DNA from 3 places in the Rummeliibacillus sp. G93 genome. Region 1 is predicted to be linked to each of the others. Evidence: riboswitches for the same ligand, from Rfam matches in the RefSeq annotation. Region 1 holds a riboswitch; each other region holds the start of a gene.
What was found. A riboswitch is a leader RNA that binds a small molecule or an ion and turns the genes downstream of it on or off. The one in region 1 is predicted to bind S-adenosylmethionine.

Region 1 (8,134 bases):
ATTCATCATTAATGGTAAAATAATGCCCGTTCCAAGAGCTTGCACGATACGACCAATTAGTAAAACTGTAAAACTAGGTGCTACTGCAGCTAAAATTGTTCCTACAATAGAGAAGGTTAATGAACCGACTACTAATTGTTTTGTTGTAAACCATTGAATGAGTAGGGATGAAACAGGTACGAGAATACCAATTGTTAATAGATAGCCCGTCGTAAGCCACTGGGCAGTCGTTGGTGACACACTAAAATCTGACATAATATTAGTTAGTGCCATATTCAAGGCGGTCTCACTAAAGAGTCCGATAAATGCGGCAAACATAAGTACAGAAGCCATAGCTTTAGGGCTACGTACTGGCACAACTTGAGATGAAGACATAAAATACTCCTTTCTTTCATGAAAATAATTAGACCGGTCTATATAATTTTACGATAAATAAAGTCCCTTTTTACTGAGACAGTAGTAAAGGGATCATCTTATTCACGTGATGTAATGGCTCACTCGATTTTTTTGTAAAACATAGCGTAACGCCTCCTTCAATTAAGGCACTAATTGTTTCACTAATCAAACAAGCACGATCTTCACTATAGCCACTCGATTTTAATTTATCGTAAAAAAGTTTTTCCCAAATTATAAAGGTTTCTTCACAGGCCTGGCGTAAATTCTCATTGACAAATACAGTTTCCATCGCGAGCAATCCGAGTGGGACGTTTTTAAATTGTGTTTTTCGTTCTATGTCTTTAAATCTTTCCGCAATAGTTCCAATATGATATTGAAATGCTTCGACTGGGTCATCATAAGTGGCAAGATTTTCATTAATTACTGTTGAAATCGTCTTTGCAGATAAATTAATCGCTTCAATCGCTAATTGCTCCTTACCATTAGGGAAATGATAATATAACGAACCTTTAGGCGCTCCACTCTCTTTAAGTATTTCACTTAACCCTGTAGCATGATAACCTTTCAAATGAAAAAGCAAGGTAGCTGCTTCTAAGATTTTCTCACGGGATGTTTCTTTACTAGACATAGATCATACCTCCATCAAATTATAACGAACGGTCTATATAATAATAAAAGTGTCGTTTGGTGTTGTCAATCTAAATTTATTACTATGTAAAAGCAATCTAAAGGTGAACTCCTCCCAATTAACGAGTATGTGCATTGCTATTTTTATGTCAAACAGCTAATATAGAAAACCAAAAGCAGAACAGGTTAACAGAACTAAAAATAACAAGGGGGAATTGTATGAGAGAAATAACTTTATCAAACGGAAAGACTGTAAAAGTTGAATGTTTAAGCTGTGCATTAACTAGTGGACTTATTGAGCCAGATGGTGGTGTTGTTATTGAAACTGCCCATTTTCATGCCCATCAAGATGTTGCATATCCAATAAAAGGACTAATCATATTAGCTTCTAAACGCCATATTAAATGCTTTGATGAATTAAATGAAGCAGAAAAATTGGATTACATAAACTTACTAACAAAGATAAGAAAAGCCCAAAGGGAAGTGTTAGGTATAGAATATGTTTATTACTTTTACAATGAAGACACAACTCACCATTTTCATACCTGGATGGTTCCAAGGTATGAATGGATGTATCAATTTGGACGTTCAGTAGAATCTGTCAGACTTGTTCTACTTCATGCACGTAACCACATGAATAGCGAGGAAAATATTAAGGAAGTAATGTATGCAATTCATGCTTTGGGTAAAGAATTGAATAAGTAATATAATATAAAAAATTATCTTAAGATTGTTATCCAGATAAGTGATAACAATCTCTTTTGATTTCTATAGAAATTCCAATCTAATCTCACTCCCATTCCGACTCTCCTCCTCATAAAACTCCATCACTTCTACCGTAAACCGATCTAGTATTCTATCTAGCTTTTTATACATATAGCCAAAGGGATTGGTGATGAACTGCCTTTTAGTTTGCTGAATAGTTTCTTTGAAGGCTGTAAAGCTGATATCTTCGAGCTGTTGTTTGCGGACTTGGTAGATTTCCCATTCCAGCAAGGGTTTTAGTTGCTTGTACACGACATCCACAAATTTCTTTGTTTCTGAGGTGTTGCCAGTGGTTGATAAAAGATAATGAAAAATTCTATTACGCAAAGATGTATTTAACATCGGGTATGTATGTTTACCGTATTGATGTTTAGGATTAGAAGATAAAGATGGTTCCTGTTCCAGTTGCGCTGCTTCAACCTTACTCTCACAAGGAGTTTCAGCTTCTTCTTGATGTGCCACGGCCAATGTGTCATCACAAGGTAAAATAGAAAAGATGTTGGCGCCTTTGATGCCATTCATCTTTTTTGTTTGGATGCGTTTGATAATCTGAAACTCTTCTAAACGTTTGAGCGTGCGGAAAACAGTTCGGACAGAAATGCCTAAAGCACCTGCAATTGTTTGTGCCTTTAAGTGGCAGGCACCTGGATAATCCAATGCATGCGAAGCCATTTTATAAAGAACGGCCTTATCGGATGGGGTCAAATTGTAGTAATGCTTGCGGATGTGTTGTTCCACTTGCTCGTCCATTTCTTGTATAGTTGTAAAAGATGTATAAGGTGCTAAATATTCAAAACGTGCCATGTTTTCTCCTTCTTTCAGCTTTTATATAGTAAATAGATGAAAGTAGGGAAAAGGGGACATAAAATAAAAAATATTTTTGTTTACAATATAAAGAAGAATGTACAACAATTTATTGTACACTCCTCAATTTAATGTGTGAGATGTGAATTTATTTTAGATAAGATGATAATCTGAATGGGATGAGATGGTATTTGAATGAATGGGTTGACATTGTTTACACATTTTCTTAAATGTTTTGTGCAAGAGCGTTATCACGACCACGTATTTTATTAGATACTGCTTTAATTCTTACAAAATCATTCACTACATATTGAATGCGATTAGATAATGCTTCTACAGTAGCAACTATTTTTGTTTTCGCTAGAGCATCTTGTTTGCCGTGCTGTTTACCGCTCTTTTGTTATTGTGTATCTCACACATTAGTATTCTATGAAGTAAACGGTTTTTGATCTGTACTCATGTCCGTGATTCTTAAAATACTTTGAATTGGTTTACCACTATTACAGAAAAAAACTCGCCGATTGCGGCGAGTTTTTCTTTTTTAATTCAAGCATGTTATTCAATAGTATGTTTCATGGCATTATACATATTGGCTACGTGCTCATCTGACTTATCTCGTGGCATGCGGAGTCGTTCAACGGAAGAGCCGTACCCGATTTCTTGTTCGCCTTCTTGTAAGCCTTTGAAAATGCCATCTGCAAATTCGTCTAATGGCTCTCCATTTGTATGCAGTCCGGCACCGCCTAGGTCTGTGTTGACTGCTGGAGGGGCAACTTCAATCACTTCTACACCTGTTTCGGCAAGTTGGTGACGTAAGCTCATCGTAAAGGAGTGGAATGCTGCTTTTGTAGCTGAATAGATTGGCGCGATAACCATCGGGGTAAAAGCTAACCCAGATGTAATGTTAATAAAAGTGGCTTCTTCTTTTTTAGCGAAATAGGGTGCAAAAAGCATCGTTATATGGAATGGCGCTTCAATGTTGGTCGTAATTTCTTGATTGAAATAAGCCCAATCGTTCTTTGCATCTGCTTTTAATATGTTAAAACGTTGTTGCATTCCTGCGTTGTTCACTAACACATTCACTTCGGGATAGTTTTCTGTTACCCATTCGAATAGGGAAATGCGCTCAAATTCACTGCTTACATCGCTTTGATGAATGATCAGCTCTGGAAATTTTTCTTTTGCCTGCTGAAGAACATTTTCTCTCCGTCCTGTAACGATCACTTTGTTTCCTGCTTTTAAAAATCTTTCTGCAAAAGCTAAGCCAATTCCAGAACTTCCGCCTGTGATAAGGATTGTATTTCCTGAAAGTTTCAATGTTATTCCTCTTTTCTAATAGCATGTGGTTCTGATAAAAATACAGGATGCTGTACTGACAATTTTTCAGTAGCCCATGGTAGTATATCCTAATACTACCCACTAACTATAGGGATTAACATCGTTCAAATGCTTAGAAATAATCATAAACCTCCTTTTCTTATTAACTTAGTTAGGATTAATGGCATAATCTATTGACAATGGTTCATATTATGGGTAATATTCATTTTAATTTGAAATTTCAAAAATCAAATAATTCAATCTATCCAGAGAGGTGGAGGGACATGGCCCTTTGAAACCTCAGCAACAGGTTCTGCTAATGTAGTAGAATACTGTGCTAATTCCATCAGGCATATAGCTTGGAAGATAGGAGAAGACAAACTTGTTTTGTTAAAAGTCTCTTTCCCTATCTCGGGAGGAGACTTTTTTATTTGTTATAAATAGCTGGGGAAAAGGAGTGGAGAAATGAAGTACGGATTTTGGTTGCCTATTTTTGGTGGTTGGTTGAGAAATGTAGAGGAAGAAAATATGCCACCCACGTATGAGTATGCGAAAACAATCATTCAATCAGCAGAAAAGTGGGGATATGATACAACATTAATCGCGGAACTATACTTAAATGATATTAAAGGCACTGACAAAGATTCGTTAGAGGCATGGTCTACGGCGACAGCTTTGGCAGCAGTAACAGAAAAAATTGAGATCATGGCAGCAGTTCGCCCCGTATTTCATAATCCTGCTGTAACTGCGAAAATGGCGGCAACTATTGACCATATTAGCAAGGGGCGTTTCACATTAAATGTAGTTTCGGGTTGGTGGGCTGAGGAGGCGAAGCAATATGGCGGCGATTTTACTGAACATGACCAGCGCTATGATAGAACGGCAGAGTTTATTGAAATTTTGAAAGGCTTATGGACGGAAGATACATTTTCATATCAGGGGAAGTTTTATCAAATAGATCAGGCAAAGCTTTCGCCTAAACCAGTGCAACGTCCTCATCCGATTTTATATGCTGGCGGTGAAAGTGAAAAAGGCAAACAAATCATTTCATCATTGTGTGATGCTTATGTCATTCATGGTCATACAGTGGAGGAAGCGAAGGCTAAGATTTCTGATATGAAGACGCGTAGAGAAGAAGCTGGTCGTGAGCCCTTTAAAACCATTGGAATGGCAGCCTATGTGATTTGCCGTGATACGGAGGAAGAAGCGCAGGAAGAGTTAAAACGAATTACAACGGTGAGCAATCTAAGTGGATATGCAGGCTTTAAAGACTTTACATCTAAGTCAGAGCTTGAACATCAAATTCAGTTACAGGATTATTCAGTATCTAATCGCGGAATCCGACCGAATTTAGTTGGCACACCTGAGCACATTGCAAATCAAATTATAGCCTTTGAGGAAGCTGGAGTTGATTTACTATTATTACAATGTTCTCCACAGCTAGAGGAACTAGGACGCTTTTCGAAACAGGTTATGCCGAAAGTGGAAGAATTAAAATCCACAATCATAGAAAACAAAAGCAGGGGGCAGGAATATCATGTCTAAAATATACGTAATTCATGAGAATAGTGAATGGACAGAACATCTATTTAAAAGATTAGAAGAGTTAGAACTTCCTTATGAAGATTGGAATCTTGTAAGAGGGACAGTTGATCTTACGTCTGTTCCACCTGAAGGGATTTTTTACAATCGCATGAGTGCTTCATCTCATACACGAGGCAACCGCTTTGCTCCAGAGTTAACAAGTGCTGTTCTCTCTTGGTTGGAGCACCATGGCAGAGTAGTGATCAATGGAAGCCGTGCCCTTCAGCTAGAGGTAAGTAAGGTCTTACAGTACTTAGAACTAGAGAAGTACGGCATCAAAACACCGAAAACAATTGCTGCAGTAGGAAGAGAAGAAATTCTTAAAGCAGCGGAGGAATTTGGCACAAAGAAATTTATAACAAAGCATAACCGAGCTGGAAAAGGGCTTGGGGTACAGCTTTTTACGTCTGTAGATGCTCTGCAAAACTATATTGATAGTGATAGCTTTGAGGAACCAGTCGATGGAATTACATTGCTGCAGGAATATATCGAGTCTCCTGAGGCTTTTATTACACGTAGTGAATTTATTGGTGGAAAGTATTTTTATGCTGTTCGGGTGGACACTTCTGAAGGCTTTGAATTATGTCCTGCCGATGCATGTGCAATTGATGATCTTTTCTGCCCTGTTGGAGAAGAAAGCGCCAAACCTGCAAAATTCCAGATTAGAGAAGGGTTTGAACATCCTATTTTTGAGAAATATGAACGTCTGCTAGCAGCCAATGATATTAAAATCGTGGGTATAGAGTTTATCCAAGATAAAGAGGGCCAAATTTACACATATGATATTAACACGAATACCAATTACAACAGTGAAGCGGAAGCCAACGGAGATATTTATGGAATGCTTGAAATTGCTAAGTATTTAGGTGGAGAGCTTAAAAAATTGGAAGTGACTGTTTAGGTAGCGAGTTAATCTTGGCTTGCGTATGGCCAAATCAATTGGACAATAAAAAACGGCTGAGGCCGTTTTTTTTTTGCTTTTTCAAAGCAAAACAATTGCAGTACAAGATTTAAACGGCACTAATTTAGTAGCTTTGCGAGGACAACGCTTTTTCTGTGGGATTGTCTGAAGTAAACATTTTTAGAAGAAGTTAAATCAATATAAAAGTGCAGGTTTCTTAAACTGATTTTGATTATATGATGTTTTAGTATATTTTCAATGGATTTATAAACTATTGTTTGAATATCTTGCGCATGTTATGAAAATAACCGGGTTTTTTCCATAGCTGACATTGTATAATGAACGTATTATTATTCCAGCTCACAGTATGACAGGGAGGAGTTGCTATGCGAAAGATAACCGAGCTACTCAAAAAACCGTGGTTTCTAGGGAGTATAGTTGTTCTGTTCGTGGGCGCGATCTTATGGAACATCCCTATTGAGAAAAGAAAGTATGGGATTTCCCAAAGCGGTTTAGTAACAGACTACACGGGCCTTCTTCCTGAACGTGTTGAAAAGGTCGTGACTGCGGAAAACCGAAATGATTTGCAAAGGATTGTAAAAGAGGCAAATAAGAACGGCCAGAAGATCTCAATTGCTGGGTTGCAGCATTCGCAAGGGGGTCATACATATTATAAAGATGGTGTTGTTCTCGACATGCGGACTTTCAACAGGATACTAGAAATTAACAAGCAGGAAAAAAAGATTCGAGTAGAAGCAGGAGCTACTTGGGAAAATGTCCAAGAGGCAATACTCCCATATGGTTTAGCCTTGAAAGTGACACAGTCTCAGTCCATTTTTACAATTGGCGGTTCCCTTTCAGTAAATGCACATGGGCGGGATATCCGCTTCGGTCCTTTAGCAGAAACAGTCAAAGAAATGACGTTATTAACCCCAAAAGGTGAAATAAAGAAAATTACTCGGGATGATCCAGGTGAATGGATGAAGTACGTATTTGGCGGATATGGATTATTCGGTGTAATTTTAGATGTAACATTAGAATTGACGGAAGATGATCTATACACCATCCATACACAAAAGTTGAAGACTAGCGAGTATGAATCCTATTTCAATCGATTAATGAATCAAAATAATACAGCAATGCATTATGCCCGAGTGAGTGTGGCGCCAAGCTCCTTTTTAGACGAAATGTATGTCATCGATTATAACTACACTGGTAAACAGGCGCAGAAAACTTTACTCAAAAAAGAACAAGGTGTCCGTCTATCCAAACTCGCCCTTGATTTGGGACGAAGAGGCGGTACTTTAGAGGATTTATTTTGGAAATCACAAAAAATATATATCAGTTCACTTGATGGAAAAGAGATTACGCGGAATAACGCCATGCGCTCGGAATCTACATTCATGGAATATACGAAGCCTGGTCGGGTGGAAGTGCTTCAAGAATTCTTTGTACCAGTTCAAGCCTACGAAGACTATATAAATGAGTTAAAGCAGGTTATTCCAATGAACGACAAAAAAGAGGATTTCAAAGTTCATAACATTACGGTTCGATATGCGGCGAATGACAACTTAACGTCGTTGAATTACGCCAAAGAAGATATGTTTGGTCTTGTAGTACTAATACAGCATGGATTAAAGGAAAAAGAAATAGAAAACGCCACATCGCTCATCCAGAAGTGGACAAACTTAACGCTCAAATATGGAGGGACCTATTACCTGCCTTATTACCGGTATCAAA
Region 2 (8,134 bases), 730 kb from region 1:
AATTGAGTTAAATTGAAATAACAGTTTTAGTTTTTGTCAGCATATCGCCATAATCTTCCACCATCGCGCTCGCAGTCGGAAGCATTCCCGCTCCTGGGCCTACAAGTGTTACGGTGCCTAGCAGATCCGCCTCAATGGCAACAGCGTTGTTTACTTCCTCAATTGAATAGAGAGGGTGACTCTGATCTATGAGCTCAGGTCTAACTGTCGCATGCACCTCGCCTGTTTTATAATTTTTTTGGACTAGTGCAATATGTCGGTAGCGCATGCCTTTTTCAGTTGCTTCTTTTACTTGTTGGGATGTGATTTCATTAATACCTTGTACTTTTACATCCTTCCAATCTGGCTGCTCTTTAAATGCTAGTTCACTGAGGATCATTAGTTTTCGAAAAGCATCTTGGCCTGATATATCGTTATAAGGATCTGCTTCAGCGTAGCCTAATTTCTGTGCATCTTCTAAAGCATCCTCAAATGCCATTCCTCTTGCACGCATTTGGGTCAATATGTAATTGGATGTTCCATTTAATATACCTTGAATGCGCTGTACCTCATTGACACGAAGCAGATTTTGCATCGTTTTTATAACAGGAACGCCGCCTGCAACTGTTGCCTCAAAACCTACCTGCACTCCATGTTTCGCTGCTTTTTCCTGAAGTGATTTGCCATGCTTAGAAAACATCACTTTATTAGCGGTGATAACGTTGCATCCCTTTTCAATAAGGCGGTCAAGGTATTGATATGCAGGTTCCTCTCCTACAATTGCTTCGAAAACAACATCAAGATTCGAAATATCCAGGATTTCCTCTATTTGATTTGTCAGCATCTCTTTAGCAGCATGAGGACGTGGCTTATTCGGATTGCTGACGAGGACTTTTGCTACTTCTAGGTCGACATCTAGCATCTGTTTCAATTGACTGCGCTTTTCTGTTAATATGCGATAGACCCCCTGGCCAACTGTACCAAAACCTAATATAGCAACCTTTACCTTTTTCAAAAAACCGCCTCCATTGTCTTATACTGAATTAATCTACATACTGATGATTTTAGCTTACACAGAGTATGTTTACAAGATAAATCCTCCTACAAAAGACATGTGTGTACCTGGAGTGTTCATTTAAATCAAAATGAAAAGAGTGAAAAGACAATCCATCACTCTTTTCTTTATTTATTTAAAAAATTTTTTAGGAAATGCTGCTACTTCCCTGAGGCGAAGCGAAACTCATTAACAAATTATTTTGCTGCAACTTTTGGGCTTACCTTTGTGAATGCTTCTTCTAGTGCAGAGATGATATCATCGATTGCTTCTAACCCAATAGATAAGCGAATTAATTCCTCTTGCACGCCTGATTTTTTCAACTCTTCACTGTTTAATTGTTGATGAGTTGTTGAGGCCGGATGAATAATCAATGAGCGGGCATCTCCTACATTTGCCACGTGACAGAACAATTCGACATTGTCGATAAATTCGCGTCCAGCATCTCTGCCTCCTTTAATTCCAAATGTAAGAACAGAGCCATAGCCATTCTTTAGATACTTTTTAGCAAGAGGAGCGAATTCACTATCAGAGAAGCCATTGTATCCTACCCATTCCACCTGAGGATGCTGACGTAAGTATTCAGCTACCTTTCTAGCATTTTCATTATGATAAGGCACACGAAGATGCAGTGTTTCAAGACCTTGCAATAGTTGGAAGGCAGCATCTGGGCTAAGCGTTGGCCCAAAGTCGCGCAGCAATTGTACGCGCAGGCGTGTAGCGAAAGCTGCATTACTCACATCAATGCCATAGCGGATGCCATGATAGGATTCATCTCTTTCTGTATAGTCAGGGAATTTGCCTCGTGTCCAATCAAACTTGCCTGCATCCACCACCACGCCAGCGATTGTTGTACCGTGCCCGCCAATCCACTTAGTCGCAGAGTGAATCACAATATCAGCGCCATATTCAATAGGACTACATCCAATCGGTGAGGCAAATGTATTGTCGATGATTAGAGGGATTTCGTGTCGATGGGCAATATCCGCAATACTTTCGATATCTGCTACTGAAAGACTAGGATTACCAATCGTTTCAACATAAATCGCTTTTGTATTTTTTTGGATTGCCCCTTCAAAATCTTCAAGCTTCCGTTCATCTACAAATGTAGTATTGATTCCGTATCGCGGCAAAGTATTAGCAAATAAATTGTACGTTCCTCCATACACACTCGCAGCTGAAACTATATGATCACCAGCACGCGCTATATTTAAAATAGAAAATGAAATGGCCGCCATGCCTGATGATAGAGCAACCGCTGCTGTTCCACCTTCAAGCAAGGCTACTCGTTTTTCAAAGACATCAACAGTTGGATTCATGATTCGAGAATAAATATTGCCTGGCTCTTCCAAGGCGAATAATTTCCGTGCATGCTCTGTATCATTAAATCTATAGGCTGTTGTTCGGTATATTGGCACCCCAATTGCACCAGTTGTAGGATCAGGCGTTTGGCCACCACGTACTGCTAAAGTCTCTTTACGAAATTCTGTCATTCTAATTCCCCCTAATATAGTTTGAGATGGAAAGCTGAGGTGTGGCAAGGATTTTTCCAAAAGAAAAACCCTTCTTCACATAAGAAGAGGGTCATTAGCATTTTCCTCCCCTTATCTGTCAGATTCGCAATAAAGAATCTGTAGGAATTAGCACCATGTAAGATAACTTACTGGTTGCCGGGCATCGCAGGGCCTTTCCCTCCGCCACTCTTGATAAAGGTAATTTATTCTGTTCCATCTTGTTGTTGTAAGTATAGGTATTGCATTTTAAAAAGTCAATACTATTTTTTGATATTTCTAAATATTACATACAAGCGGATTCGTTTCGCTAGTCATTTCCTACAATTTCTCCTATAGTTAATTAGAGAAATCCACAAAATAGGAGTTGTTCTACAGATGGTTAAAGATTTATTGCGTAGCCATTCATCAGTTCGAAAATATACAGGTGAAGAGATACCAAGAGAGGTTGTACGAGATTTAATTGAAACAGCACAAATGGCTGCTACCTCACATTTCATCCAAGCATACAGTGTCATCTGGGTAACTGATGCCGACAAAAAGAAAAAATTAGGCGAGCTCTCTAACAATGAGTTCCAATTCAAAACAGCGGGTGCTTCTTTCTTATTCTGCGTTGACTTCAAGCGTTTGGAGGCTGCCGGCAAAAAGCAAGGTGTAGAAATTGTGGCTGATTCTGCTGAAAACCTTCTTGCAGGCGTAGCCGACGTAGCACTATTTGCACAAAACTTTGTTATTGCTGCTGAATCAGAAGGATACGGCATTTGTTATATTGGCGGTGCACGCAATAACCCAGCTGATATCAGTGAATTATTCAATCTGCCTGAACACGTTTTTCCTATGTTCGCCATGACGATCGGAAAACCGACGAAAAGAAATGAAACAAAACCAAGACTTCCACTGGATGCCGTGCTACATGAAAATAGTTATGATGAAGAAAAATACGATACATTACTTGATGAATATGATGCGACATTAGAAGAATACTACCAACATCGTTCATCGAATCAAAAAATGTCGAATTGGACAAAACAAATGGCTGATTTCTTAGTGGAACAGCGTCGTCCATTTATCAAAGACTTCCTTGCATCCAAAGGATTTACTTGGAAATAGAAAAACGCTCTATAAGGTTTTTGGCTTTTGCCTGCCTTATAGAGCTTTTTTAATTATTTTTCTTCGATTCCCTCTATAACCATTTCTTTTACTGGTAAAAAGACTTCGCTTGAATTCACATATTTCAGCTTCACCGTGTCGCCTTCTTTCAGATAGACTGCGAGAGGAGCCACTTCTGAACTCACAATATAATTTTCTTTATTATCTAGCAAGAAGGAAACAGTTGTGAAATCCCCATTCTTTTCTTTATAAACGCGGACTACTTTTCCTTGAGTTTCTTTTTCTTCTGCTGCAGATGTTCCTTTTAGCGAACTGTTGCCAATTCGGGAGATAATTGTTTTATATTGCCGTAGTGCTTCATTTGGAGTTGCAGCAGATACTGAAAGTTCAGGCCTTGCTGCAGACACAATCGAGTAATTTTGTAGGAAGCCATTGGAATCTAATACTGGCACAAGCCAGCTAGCTTCACCGTAAAAATTGTAGATAATCGGCATAGAAGCACGCCATTTTTTCTCGATGAATTTTTTTTCAATGATTTGAATAGCACCCTGCGAATCCATATAGGATTCTTCTTTATTGCCTGTATAGTACGTTGCATGACCTGTACGCGCGTCTGTTAAAGAGTAGCCAAGCATAGAATCTACGCCTTTTTTCGGACTTCTAAAATCAGTGAAGTAAAACATTGTTCCATTCTCATCAAAGACAGGGCTGACATTCGCTTCTGTCCCTTCATCTGATGGCAATTTCACATCTTTCTTGCCGACTAGACTATTCCAAAAACCATGCACATATTTGCCGAAATATTCATTTTGTCGGCTTACTGCTTCGGGAGAGATCGCTCCGTCAATAAAGGCAGGTATTTTATCTAATGTATACGTTTTAGAAGCGCCTGTTTTTACATCTACCATAACAATGCCCTTTGGATCAAAGCCATTACGCGCAGAAATGAATTTTCCATACGTTCTGATATAATATGGCTTGCCGTCATCGTCTACTTCCAATTGTGGATCGCCATAAAAAATTTCTTTTGGATTAGCAAGTCTCATATGGCGTTCGACATTATTGTTAAAATAGCCAGAAGCTGTATAAACCATTTCTGATTTAACGAACTTTGGATTGTTAGATGAATCGGTTGCACTCATGATGAGATACCCTGGCGAAACTTTCCCCTTCATCCATTTGAAAAAGTCAGAAAACTCAACGGGTGCAATATAAACATATTCGCCCGCTACTTTTTGGATCTGCAAATCTCCTAATTCATAATAGCTAGGATTTGGCACTTGGCTGAAGGCCTTCTTCATCTTATTTCGTGCGAATTTTGGTGGAACACTTGCAGGTGTTTTCGTGTCATCAAACGCTTTCATTTCCACTTTGTGATCCATATCCGCCGACTCAAATTTTTGATTGGCGTTAAAAACGGGAGCAGCTAAAAGATAACCAAAATAAATTAAACTAGCAAAAGCGATTAAACCTTTTATTTTACGTTCCATGCCTGTAGATAATAAAAGACCAATGATAGCAAGAACTAAAATAACAGGCCAAATTATAGACCAATTTTGATCTATTTTAGTTACATAGAAGACAATGCTCGAGATTAATGTTCCTACAATAAAAATAAATAAGCCAAATTTTAATTTAAACGATGTTTTACGATCGCCCTCTGCTGTCTTACTTGCAAGCGGCGTTACCAAAACCATTGCGATCAAACCGATCAACGCTGACATCGTAAGAGTTAGTGTCATGTATTACTCATCCTTTCTTATCCTATAAATACGGTTGGGATGAATGAAAGTTTCAAAGAATTTATATGCTTGAGGATATGGAGTTCCAGCATCATTAAATAGTTCAACTAGATTGGTATAATTATCCTCCAATTCGGGAATTATTTTAAAAAAGGTAATTGGAGGATAAATAATGCCAGAAAAATATGGAAAGCTTCCAGAAAACACTCAATCTTATTGGATAGACTCTGTAAAGTTGCCCACATTTCCGCGTTTAGAAGAAGACATTAATGTTGATGTCGTTATAGTAGGTGGTGGTATCGCCGGGCTTACTTCTGCTTTTCTATTAGTTAACGAAGGTTTAAAGGTTGCTATAATCGAGGCAGACCATGTGCTCAATGGAACCACAGGGAATACAACTGCAAAAATCTCAGCTCAGCATGGTTTAATTTATGATGAATTTATCAGGAATATCGGTGAGAGTAAGGCAAAGCTTTATTATGAAGCAAATGCAGAAGCACTGCATTTCATCGAAAATACAATTAGTGAGCATCGCATTGATTGTGATTTCTCTAAACAGGATGCCTACGTTTATGCGGTCACGGAAGAATATGCAATGAAAGTAAAGAAAGAAGCTGAGGCTTATGAAAAGCTTGGCATCAATGGCGAATTGGTGAATAGCATTCCTTTTAATATCGATATACAGAACGGGATTGTAATGAAAGACCAGGCACAATTTCATCCATTAAAGTACTTGGCACATCTTCTACAACACATTACAGAAAAAGGCGGCCAAATCTTTGAAAATACAACAGCTGTCAACATAGAGACAAAGGAACAGCCAAAGGTTTTAACCCGCGAGAATCATAGCATTACAGCTAAACATGTGCTTATTTGCACCCACTTCCCTTTTTATGAGGGCATGGGACTCTACTCAGCAAGAATGCATGCAAGTAGCTCGTATGTACTTGCTACAAAAGTAAAGAACAAATATCCGGGCGGTATGTATATTAGCGCTGAGATGCCATCACGTTCTCTGCGCTCAGCAACCATTAACGACGAGGAATACGTGCTTGTTCTTGGTGAGGACCATAAAACCGGTCAAGGCGGGGACATACTAGAACGCTACAAAGCATTAGAAGACTTTACGGAACATGCTCTTGGGCTTGAAAGTATCGTCTACCGATGGACTGCTCAGGACTTAATAACACTAGATAAGTTGCCTTATATCGGTAATCTCACAAGCAATGATCCTAATATATTAATTGCCACAGGTTTTAGAAAGTGGGGAATGACGAACGGAACAGCTGCTGCCCTTCTATTCCGTGATGTCATTGTAAATAAAGGAAGTAAGTATCAGGACTTATATTCTCCATCACGATTTTATGCAAATCCAAGCTTAAAAAATCTCTTAGCTCAAAATGTAAATGTTGCTGGGCAGTTTATGAAAGGGAAATTTGGCATAACTACTAAATCGTTAGAAGATATAAAGAAAGATGAAGGCGGCGTTATCACGATCAACGGCCAACGAAAAGGCGCTTATAGGGATACAGAAGGAAAATTGCATATTGTAGATACAACCTGTACTCACTTAGGATGCGAGGTTGAATGGAACAATGGCCAACGATCATGGGATTGCCCTTGCCATGGTTCCAGATTCACTTATACCGGCGAAGTAATTGAAGGGCCAGCTGAAAAACCATTGTCACGTGATGACCATACTTTATTTGATAACTTCACCTCGAAGAATTCAGGTTACTAAAAGAAAAAATCGCAAACTACGAGTTTTATCTCCATACGAAATTTGTTAATTAAAAATCAAGGGATAGCTGTTTGCTATCCCTTTTCTGTTTCATTATCGATATCCCTCAACACATTCTTTTGCCATGTATAAAATGAAATTGAAAAGGTGCTAACAAACAAAATCAAAAAAGTAATTCCTAAAGCTGTGGGAACAAAATTAAAAGCTTTGATAGCATTATTAGAAATTGACCATTCCATCGCACCAGGTGGCCTAGAAAAAAAACTCGCCAACCCTTCTCCATTAGCCCCTATTATGAGAAATAAAAAACCTAATAATAAAAATCCAACTGGTATACCATATAATGCAATAATCTTATCTTTCACTTTACACCCTCTCCTTATGTTCATGAATCTATTTGTTAATTATTGTAACCTTCTATTATGCTTATATAAAGTTAGTATAGCTAACTATTTCAATTATTTTCTCTCTCCTCTTTTCTGAAAATATTTCGCACAACTAAAGAAAGTGTTAGAATTATAGCAATGCTTAAAATTTAAGGAGGATTCACACAATGAAAGAAACAGTTATTGAGCGATTGATTCGCTATGCCAAAATTGATACACAATCAAACGAAGAAAGCCCAACTACACCATCTACTGAAAAACAGTGGGATTTACTTCGTGTATTAGAAAGCGAATTAAAGGAAATCGGTATGGAAGAAGTATCAGTGGATGAGTTTGGCTACTTGTTTGCTACATTGCCTGCCAACACAGAAAAAGAAATTCCCACCATCGGATTTTTAGCACATGTGGACACAGCGACAGATTATACAGGTACGAATGTGAATCCGCAACGTCATGACAACTATGATGGCGGCGATATTCAATTAAATGAAAAGGTTGTCCTTTCACCAAAAAATTCACCTGAGCTATCAAACTATGTTGGCCAAACATTAATTACAACAGACGGCACTACATTACTTGGTGCTGATGACAAAGCTGGTATTGTCGAAATC
Region 3 (8,134 bases), 420 kb from region 1:
GCCTTCTTTCTTCTGTCTTTCATAATCTTTCAATGCCCTAATGGCCGGCTTCGCAACAATCAGGATACCAATCACATTAATCCAAACCATCAATCCAAGGCCGACATCTCCAAGAGCCCATGCTAGTGTTGACGCTTTGTATGAGCCATAGAAGTTGGCTGCTAAATACACAATACGTGTAATCCACATTGCGATGACTTGAGTTTTCCCTTTAAATAAGTACGCAATATTTGTCTCAGCAATATAGTAATAGGCCATGGTAGTAGTAAAAGCAAAGAAGAACAAGGCTATTGCTACAAAGCCTGAGCCGAACCCAGGGAATGATTGGTCTACCGCAAATTGCGTATAGGCAGAACCTGCGGATACTTGATCAGCGATAGTGCCTGAGCCGAAGTCTCCTAAGAAGATAAATTTCTTTTTAGCTTCATCGAATACATTAAAGGTACCAGAAAATAAAACCATAAATGCTGTAGCAGAACAAACCAATAATGTATCGATATAAACAGAAGCAGCTTGAACAAGGCCTTGTTTAGCCGGATGAGAAACTTCCGCAGCAGCTGCCGCATGAGCTCCTGTACCTTGGCCAGCCTCATTAGAGAAGACGCCACGTTTTACTCCCCATGCAATCGCCGCTCCAAGCATACCACCAAAAGCAGAATCAAATCCGAAAGCGTTTTCAAAGATAAGCTTTAATACATGTGGAATTTCACCAATATGCATACCAATAATAACAACAGCCATAATCATATACAAAATAGCCATGAATGGCACTACATATTGTGCTACAGTCGCAATTGCTTTAACTCCACCGATAACAATAACTGCTAATAGAACAGTTACAATCAATCCAGTTATCCACTGGCTAACACCAAAAGCATTATGCATAGCATCTGAAATAGCGTTTGTCTGAACACCAGGCATTAGGACGGCCATCGCCATCAATGCTGCAATGGCAAAAATAATACCAGCCCATTTTTTCCCTGTTCCCTTTTCAATATAGTAAGCAGGACCGCCACGATATTGATCATCTCGTTCTTCTTTATAAATTTGTGCTAGTGTTGACTCTACATATGCAGTAGCCGCTCCAATAAAAGCAATCATCCACATCCAAAATACAGCACCAGGACCACCGAATGCAATGGCAGTAGCTGTACCTGCAATATTACCGGTACCTACACGTCCTGATAAGGCAATAGATAATGCCTGAAAGGAAGAAATCCCCTTTTCCGATTTTTCCCCTTTGAACATTAATAAAACCATGTCTTTAATAAATCTTACCTGTGGAAACTTCATAATGATTGAAAAGACTAATCCAACAACCAATATGCCGTAAATCATCCACGGCCCCCACAAAATGTCATTTATTGCTGCAACAAAATCCCCCATAAAAAAACCCCTTTATAGTTTTCTTATAATTCAATATATTTTAAATATTGATAGATTGCAAACAAAATTTTCGAAATAATCTTTTTTATTTTCTTACCTTATAAATACATAACTTGTTTTGCTATTTCATTTCGACTCCTCCTCAACTCTTTAGTAGTAAGATTTACTCATGATATGCCGCCTAGAATCTGAATATGTGACGAAAAAAAGACATATGCAAAATTAAAGCATATGCCCAGATATATATTTCTTTTGCTACGGCACAAAAGAATTTTACCTCTTAAAAACACACTTCCATTTAATTTAAATTAGATAATATAACCGATATTGCGTAAAGCATTAAACATAAAGGATTCCATATATTGATAGATATCTTCCCGTTCTGGTTCTTGATAAAGATCGTGATAGCAAGATTTCCACTCTTTATATTGGAATTCAGACGTTTCTTGTTGAGAAAGCCATTTTTTACTATAGGCTGGAGATACAATTTTGTCACTGCCCCCATTCATCAGCAAGACTGGGATATCCGGAATTGTTTCTCTCTTTGTCCACAATGCTTTCATAAACTGCTGCAGTTCTTTATACCATCCCACTGTAATGCCTGAAAAATAGTAGGGATCGTCCTTTTGTTCTTTATAAAATTCGTAACTGCGCGAAAGATTTTTGATTGGTATATCATGCTGTATCTTTAAATTCCCTGTTAGTTTGCTAATACCTGAAAGAGCATTAGAAAATTTTGATGGCTGATGTGTAAGATGCAGCCAAGGAGATGTTAGTATCATGCCTGCACATTCGTATTTCCGTATTTGTATTAATTCCATTGCAAGGCTTGCGCCAAGGCCATGCCCCATTATAAAGATTGGTAAATTATAATTTATAGCAACCTCCATCATTTGTCGAATGAACTTTAGGTACTCTTTAAACCCTTCATCATGCGCTTTCTTTTTCCGGCTCACTTCGCCATGACCAGGCAAATCACCTGTGATAACATGCATGCCAGATACACGTAGCTTTTCAATAAGCCAAGGATATCTCCGATGATGTTCATATGCACTATGTATAAAAACAACAACAGCTTTCGCTTGTCCCTCTGCTTCCCATTTCCACATTCTATTCCGCTCCTCAATTCTCACTTTTCTCGTATTAACGGCTACCAAAAATTAGAATGATATACTTCTATATTTTGACCTTCAATACCTGATAGGTTTAGGTAACAATCAGAGAAGATAAAATTCACTGATTGTCGTATCACTCTATTTTAACGTATTTTACAGATTTCAGTTTCCTTCCAATCTACCATTTGTTACGATATTAATAACATCATAGCTTGAAATGAGGCGAATTTTCGATGATTTACCCTTATCACAACAAAAAACCAAATATCGATCCCTCTGTTTTCATAGGAGATCATGTCGTTATCACTGGGGATGTCACAATTGGACCAGACTCATCTGTATTTTATAATACAGTGATTAGAGGTGATGTGTCCCCTACTATTATTGGAAGTAAAGTGAACGTACAAGACTTGTGCTGTTTACACCAAAGTCCTGGCAGACCGCTTGTCCTAGAAGATGAGGTAACAATCGGTCATCAAGTGACACTACATAGCTGCCATGTAAAAAAAGGTGCGCTTATTGGTATGGCATCAATTGTTTTAGACGGCGCAGAAATTGGCGAGGGAGCATTCATCGGGGCAGGGAGCCTTGTGACACAAGGAAAAGTAATACCTCCGAATACAATGGCTTTCGGCCGACCAGCTAAAGTAGTACGGGAATTAACTGATGAAGATAAAAAAGACATGGTCCGCATTATCAACGAATATCATGAAAAGGGCCAGTTCTATAAATCTGTCCAACAAAATTCAGAAAGATAATAAAAAGATGGCTTCTCTCAAAAGGGAGGCCATCTTTTTACTTTTTATTCTTCTTGTTCCTCTCCATTGCCATTGCCTTTGAGTGACTTACCATATTGTCTGTCACGTATTTCCTTTGATAGCGCGAAAGAGGTGTATAAGACAAAAATAATCCCTAGCCAATAATATCCCTTTTCGACAAGGTCCCAGTCTGTATTCCAAACACTTATCATCCCTATTCCAAATGAAGCAATCGTTGATAAATAACAAAGGAGCAAATATTCTTTTGTTACTTTAATTCCGTCATGCCGATCGCGAATTGTCTTTACAAGTGAAAAAGCAGAAAAAGTAATCCACCCCAACAAAATAGTATAGAATCCTCGCTCAACAAGTTGCCAATCTGTATTCCAAATCGCAACTAAGACAAAACCAAAGCCGGTTAAAAAAGCAGCCCATGTGAGAAAAAAGAATTCATTTGTTTTCAACCATCTCTCCTCCTTGAACTTCTTATTAACTTATTCAAAGAGAGAAAAGGTTATGAACCGAAAATGTATCAAGCTTTTACTTTGCCTTCATTTTATTTTTAAAGAATAGTTTGTTCACAACCTATCAAGATTAATGGAGAATAAAAACCAAAAACCCTATCACAAATGTGACAGGGTTCTCATAAGAATCAGCTTATCGCTTAGGAGGAAAAACCTCCATAGCAAGAAACTCTATTTATTTAAATTTAGCTTTCAATTCTTCAGCTTTATCTGTATTTTCCCAAGGTACATTTAAATCAACACGACCGAAGTGTCCGTAAGCCGCTGTTTGTTTATAGATTGGACGGCGAAGATCAAGCATTTTGATAATGCCTGCAGGACGCAAATCAAATGTCTCACGAACGGCTTCTACTAATTTGCTTTCTGTGACCTTTCCTGTACCAAAAGTATCTACAGAAATAGAAACTGGCTGAGCTACTCCGATTGCATAAGCTAACTGAACTTCTGCGCGCTCTGCTAAGCCTGCAGCTACAATATTTTTAGCTACATAACGAGCTGCATATGCTCCAGATCGGTCTACTTTTGTTGCATCTTTCCCTGAGAATGCACCGCCGCCATGACGCGCATACCCACCGTATGTGTCAACGATGATTTTGCGTCCTGTAAGACCTGCATCCCCTTTTGGTCCACCAATTACAAAGCGGCCTGTTGGGTTAATGAAGTATTTTGTGTTTTCATCCAGTAATTCAGCTGGCACTACATTATTGATTACTGTTGATTTAAGATCTTGTTGAATTTGTTCTAATGTTACATCTTCATCATGTTGAGTTGAGATAACAATTGTATCCACACGTACTGGATGGTTGTTTTCATCATACTCAATTGTTACTTGTGTTTTTCCATCCGGACGCAAGTATGCAAGTTGACCTGTCTTGCGAACCTCTGTTAAACGGCGTGCCAATTTGTGAGCTAAGCTGATTGGAAGCGGCATTAACTCAGGTGTTTCATTGCAAGCATAGCCGAACATCAACCCTTGGTCCCCTGCACCAATTGCTTCGATATCTGCATCTGACATTTTGCCTTCACGAGCTTCCAGTGCTTGGTCTACACCTTGTGCAATATCCGGTGATTGTTCACCAATTGCTACAAGTACTGCTAGGTTTTCTGCATCGAAACCGTATTTACCGCGTGTGTAACCAATTTCAGCTACTGTATCTCTTACAATTCCTTTGATGTCAACATATGTTGAAGTCGTCACTTCTCCTGCAACAAGGACAAGGCCTGTTGTGACAGTTGTTTCACATGCAACTCGCGCATTCGGGTCTTTTGCAATAATGGCATCTAAAATGGCATCCGAAATTTGGTCACAAATTTTATCTGGATGTCCTTCTGTTACGCTTTCTGAAGTAAATAATCTTCTGTTAGTCATTTGGTTGGTTTCCTCCTAAATCAACGAGATCCTCTCGAAAGTGATACGGTACTCATTACCCATGTCCGTTTAAATGGATTAAACGCCAAGCTTTAGCTGCTTTTTAAACACGAGGATATAGAAAGTGCCCTTACATACATGCTATATATTAATATGAAACAAAATCAATTTGCCTCAATTTTTACACAAAAAAACCTTTCGCTCATTCGCACAATGAGGAAAGGATATGTTTCGTAAGCACCTTTCACTCTTATCGTTCAAGGAATATTCCTTGCATCAGATTAGCACCAGCGCATTTAACACTTGATAAAATGCAGGTTGCCGGGTTTCTTAGGGCCTGACCCTCCACCAGCTCGGGATAAGAGTATCCGTTCTATAGCATATAGTAAGCGAATTGAACAAGAAAGTCAAATTTTCGATAAAAAATAAAGAAAAAAGTTGATTTTTGATGAATTTTGTTGTGTGATGTAGTTAAGCGTTTTCGTAAAGTAAATTAATGAATTAATTTATATAGAAAACTTTTAAAAAATAACGAGTTATTAGTATAGACTAATACGCTTAATGTGTTATACTAATTCTCGAAAAGATTAATACTCACCCACTTAGCAAGGGTAATAATATAAAAAGGATGGTACGTACACAGATGAATTCAGTAGAAATTGCGAATGAACTGAATGATTTATTACAAGGGCGCAATATTTTAGAACAGCTTTCAGTTCCACAATTAGTGGAAAAAGCAACTTCACGTGGAGAGGCAATCTTAACGGTAGATGGTGCTGTTCGCGCAGTAACTGGCAAATATACAGGACGTTCTCCTAAAGATAAATTTATGGTAGAAGAAGAATCCTCTAAAGACAAAATTGATTGGGGTAAAATCAATCAACCTATTTCTTCAGAAGTTTTCGATTCATTATATACGAAAGTAGTAGACTATTTAAAAGAAAAAGAAGAAATTTTTGTTTTCAAAGGATTTGCGGGTGCTGACCCTTCATCCCGTCTTGGCATTCGTGTTGTGAACGAATTCGCATGGCATAATTTATTTGCACATCAATTATTCATCCGCCCTACAGCTGAAGAATTAGAAGAACATGAAGCAGATTTCACTATTGTTTCTGCTCCTACCTTTAAAGCTGATCCAGCAGTAGACGGAACATCTTCTGAAACATTCATTCTCGTATCTCTAGAAAAACGCATTATTTTAATCGGCGGCACAGAATATGCTGGCGAAATGAAAAAATCAATCTTCGGCATTATGAATTACCTATTACCACAACAAGGTATTCTGTCTATGCACTGCTCTGCAAATGTTGGTGAATCAGGCGATGTAGCATTATTCTTCGGCCTATCCGGTACAGGTAAAACGACTTTATCTGCTGACAGCAATCGCAAATTAATTGGTGATGATGAGCACGGCTGGTCAGACAATGGAGTATTCAATATAGAAGGAGGCTGCTACGCGAAAACAGTCAACCTTTCTGCTGAAAAAGAACCAGAAATCTATAATGCTATCAAATTTGGCACAGTGCTTGAGAATGTAACAATCGATCCAGAAACACGCATACCTGACTATGATGATACTACATTAACTCAAAATACACGTGCTGCATACCCAATCCAAAATATCGAAAATATTGCAAGTCCATCTGTTGGTGGTCACCCTAAAACAATTATTTTCTTAACAGCTGATGCGTTTGGCGTATTGCCTCCAATCAGTAAATTAACGAAAGAGCAAGCGATGTATCATTTCTTATCTGGCTTCACTTCCAAAATTCCTGGAACAGAACGCGGTGTCGTAGAACCAGAACCAGTATTCTCTACATGCTTTGGCGCTCCATTCTTCCCACTACATGCTTCTGTATACGCAGAAATGTTGGGTGAGAAAATCGATGCTCATGAAGCTAATGTATTCTTAGTTAATACAGGCTGGACTGGCGGCAGCTATGGTGAAGGCAGCCGTATGAAACTTTCTTATACTCGTACAATGGTTCGCGCTGCAATCGACGGCAAGCTAGACAATGTATTCACAGAGCAAGATCCATTCTTTGGTCTATCTATGCCTACACAAATCGAAGGCGTGCCAACAGAAGTTTTAAATCCGCGTAATGCATGGGCGGATAAAGATGCTTATGATCAAAAAGCTAAAGAACTTGCTGGCATGTTCCATGAAAACTTTAAAAAATTCGGCGTCATTTCAAAAGATATTTCTGAAAAAGGCGCGCCAATCGTTTAATTGCTACAACTTATCGCTTACAACCTATAAGTAAATCCAAATCGCAAAAAAATCCCCGACAGGCCAAAAGGCTAGCCGGGGATTTTTGGTTTTTTAATCTGTGTCATCTGGAAAAAATTCTGCTTCTGTATCGTATTTCTTAAACATCTCAAGAATAGGTTCGGCATCTTCTCTCGTTAGTTGATTAAAGAAAATCTCTTCTGCATAATTTCTTATTTCTATGCCTTCTATTCCATGATCATCATGGAACAGAATAGAAAACCATTTTAACTGTTCTTTTGAATCGGCTGAGTGGTGAATAAAATAATCTCTTATTTTATCATTTAAGGTGACACGCTGAATTTTTACTAAGCCTTCATCCTGTGAACTAAAACTGAATTGTTCCAGTTCTTGAATTGCCTTGCTTTCTTCCTTCCAATTTTGCACCTGCAGCTCATTATAGGGTCCAGAATAAGCCTCCCATAATTCCTGCCAGAAAGGATAGCGTTTTTTAAACGGCAAGGTATCACTTTTATGCCTTACATCATTTGTCGCTTTAAGATAACCCATCTTTTCACCTACTTATTTTATTGTAGTTTCATCCATTGGCATGCCCCTCGGAGGACATTGCGATTGGCTACACCAGGGAAGTAATGAGTGAATTCGGGATAATACCAGGTTTCAACTCTTTTATTTAATTCCTTTAAGCGCTCTTCAAGTAGTTCAGCATGCTTAAAACTCACATTGTCATCTTTCATCCCATGAATGATTAA

Region 2: another riboswitch for S-adenosylmethionine. It lies ahead of M2M59_RS00935 (O-acetylhomoserine aminocarboxypropyltransferase/cysteine synthase family protein); the one in region 1 lies ahead of M2M59_RS13490 (LLM class flavin-dependent oxidoreductase).
Region 3: another riboswitch for S-adenosylmethionine. It lies ahead of metK (methionine adenosyltransferase); the one in region 1 lies ahead of M2M59_RS13490 (LLM class flavin-dependent oxidoreductase).

Annotation. Positions count from the first base shown of each region.
Region 1 is NZ_CP097314.1:2,678,413-2,686,546, reverse strand. Features, by position in the region: gene M2M59_RS13515 (MDR family MFS transporter) at 1-375, opposite strand, end outside; gene M2M59_RS13510 (TetR/AcrR family transcriptional regulator) at 446-1,024, opposite strand; gene M2M59_RS13505 (HIT family protein) at 1,243-1,728, shown strand; gene M2M59_RS13500 (helix-turn-helix domain-containing protein) at 1,792-2,592, opposite strand; gene M2M59_RS13495 (SDR family oxidoreductase) at 3,148-3,909, opposite strand; SAM riboswitch class I at 4,169-4,282, shown strand; gene M2M59_RS13490 (LLM class flavin-dependent oxidoreductase) at 4,375-5,454, shown strand; gene M2M59_RS13485 (ATP-grasp domain-containing protein) at 5,447-6,394, shown strand; gene M2M59_RS13480 (FAD-binding oxidoreductase) at 6,781-8,134, shown strand, end outside.
Region 2 is NZ_CP097314.1:168,258-176,391, reverse strand. Features, by position in the region: gene M2M59_RS00940 (homoserine dehydrogenase) at 8-994, opposite strand; gene M2M59_RS00935 (O-acetylhomoserine aminocarboxypropyltransferase/cysteine synthase family protein) at 1,231-2,526, opposite strand; SAM riboswitch class I at 2,635-2,746, opposite strand; gene nfsA (oxygen-insensitive NADPH nitroreductase) at 2,923-3,654, shown strand; gene M2M59_RS00925 (hypothetical protein) at 3,708-5,396, opposite strand; gene M2M59_RS00920 (FAD-dependent oxidoreductase) at 5,569-7,137, shown strand; gene M2M59_RS00915 (hypothetical protein) at 7,212-7,502, opposite strand; gene pepT (peptidase T) at 7,691-8,134, shown strand, end outside.
Region 3 is NZ_CP097314.1:2,255,640-2,263,773, forward strand. Features, by position in the region: gene M2M59_RS11225 (alanine/glycine:cation symporter family protein) at 1-1,386, opposite strand, end outside; gene M2M59_RS11230 (alpha/beta hydrolase) at 1,695-2,495, opposite strand; gene M2M59_RS11235 (gamma carbonic anhydrase) at 2,735-3,259, shown strand; gene M2M59_RS11240 (YiaA/YiaB family inner membrane protein) at 3,304-3,723, opposite strand; gene metK (methionine adenosyltransferase) at 3,959-5,152, opposite strand; SAM riboswitch class I at 5,400-5,517, opposite strand; gene pckA (phosphoenolpyruvate carboxykinase (ATP)) at 5,796-7,382, shown strand; gene M2M59_RS11255 (hypothetical protein) at 7,476-7,931, opposite strand; gene M2M59_RS11260 (alpha/beta hydrolase family protein) at 7,949-8,134, opposite strand, start outside.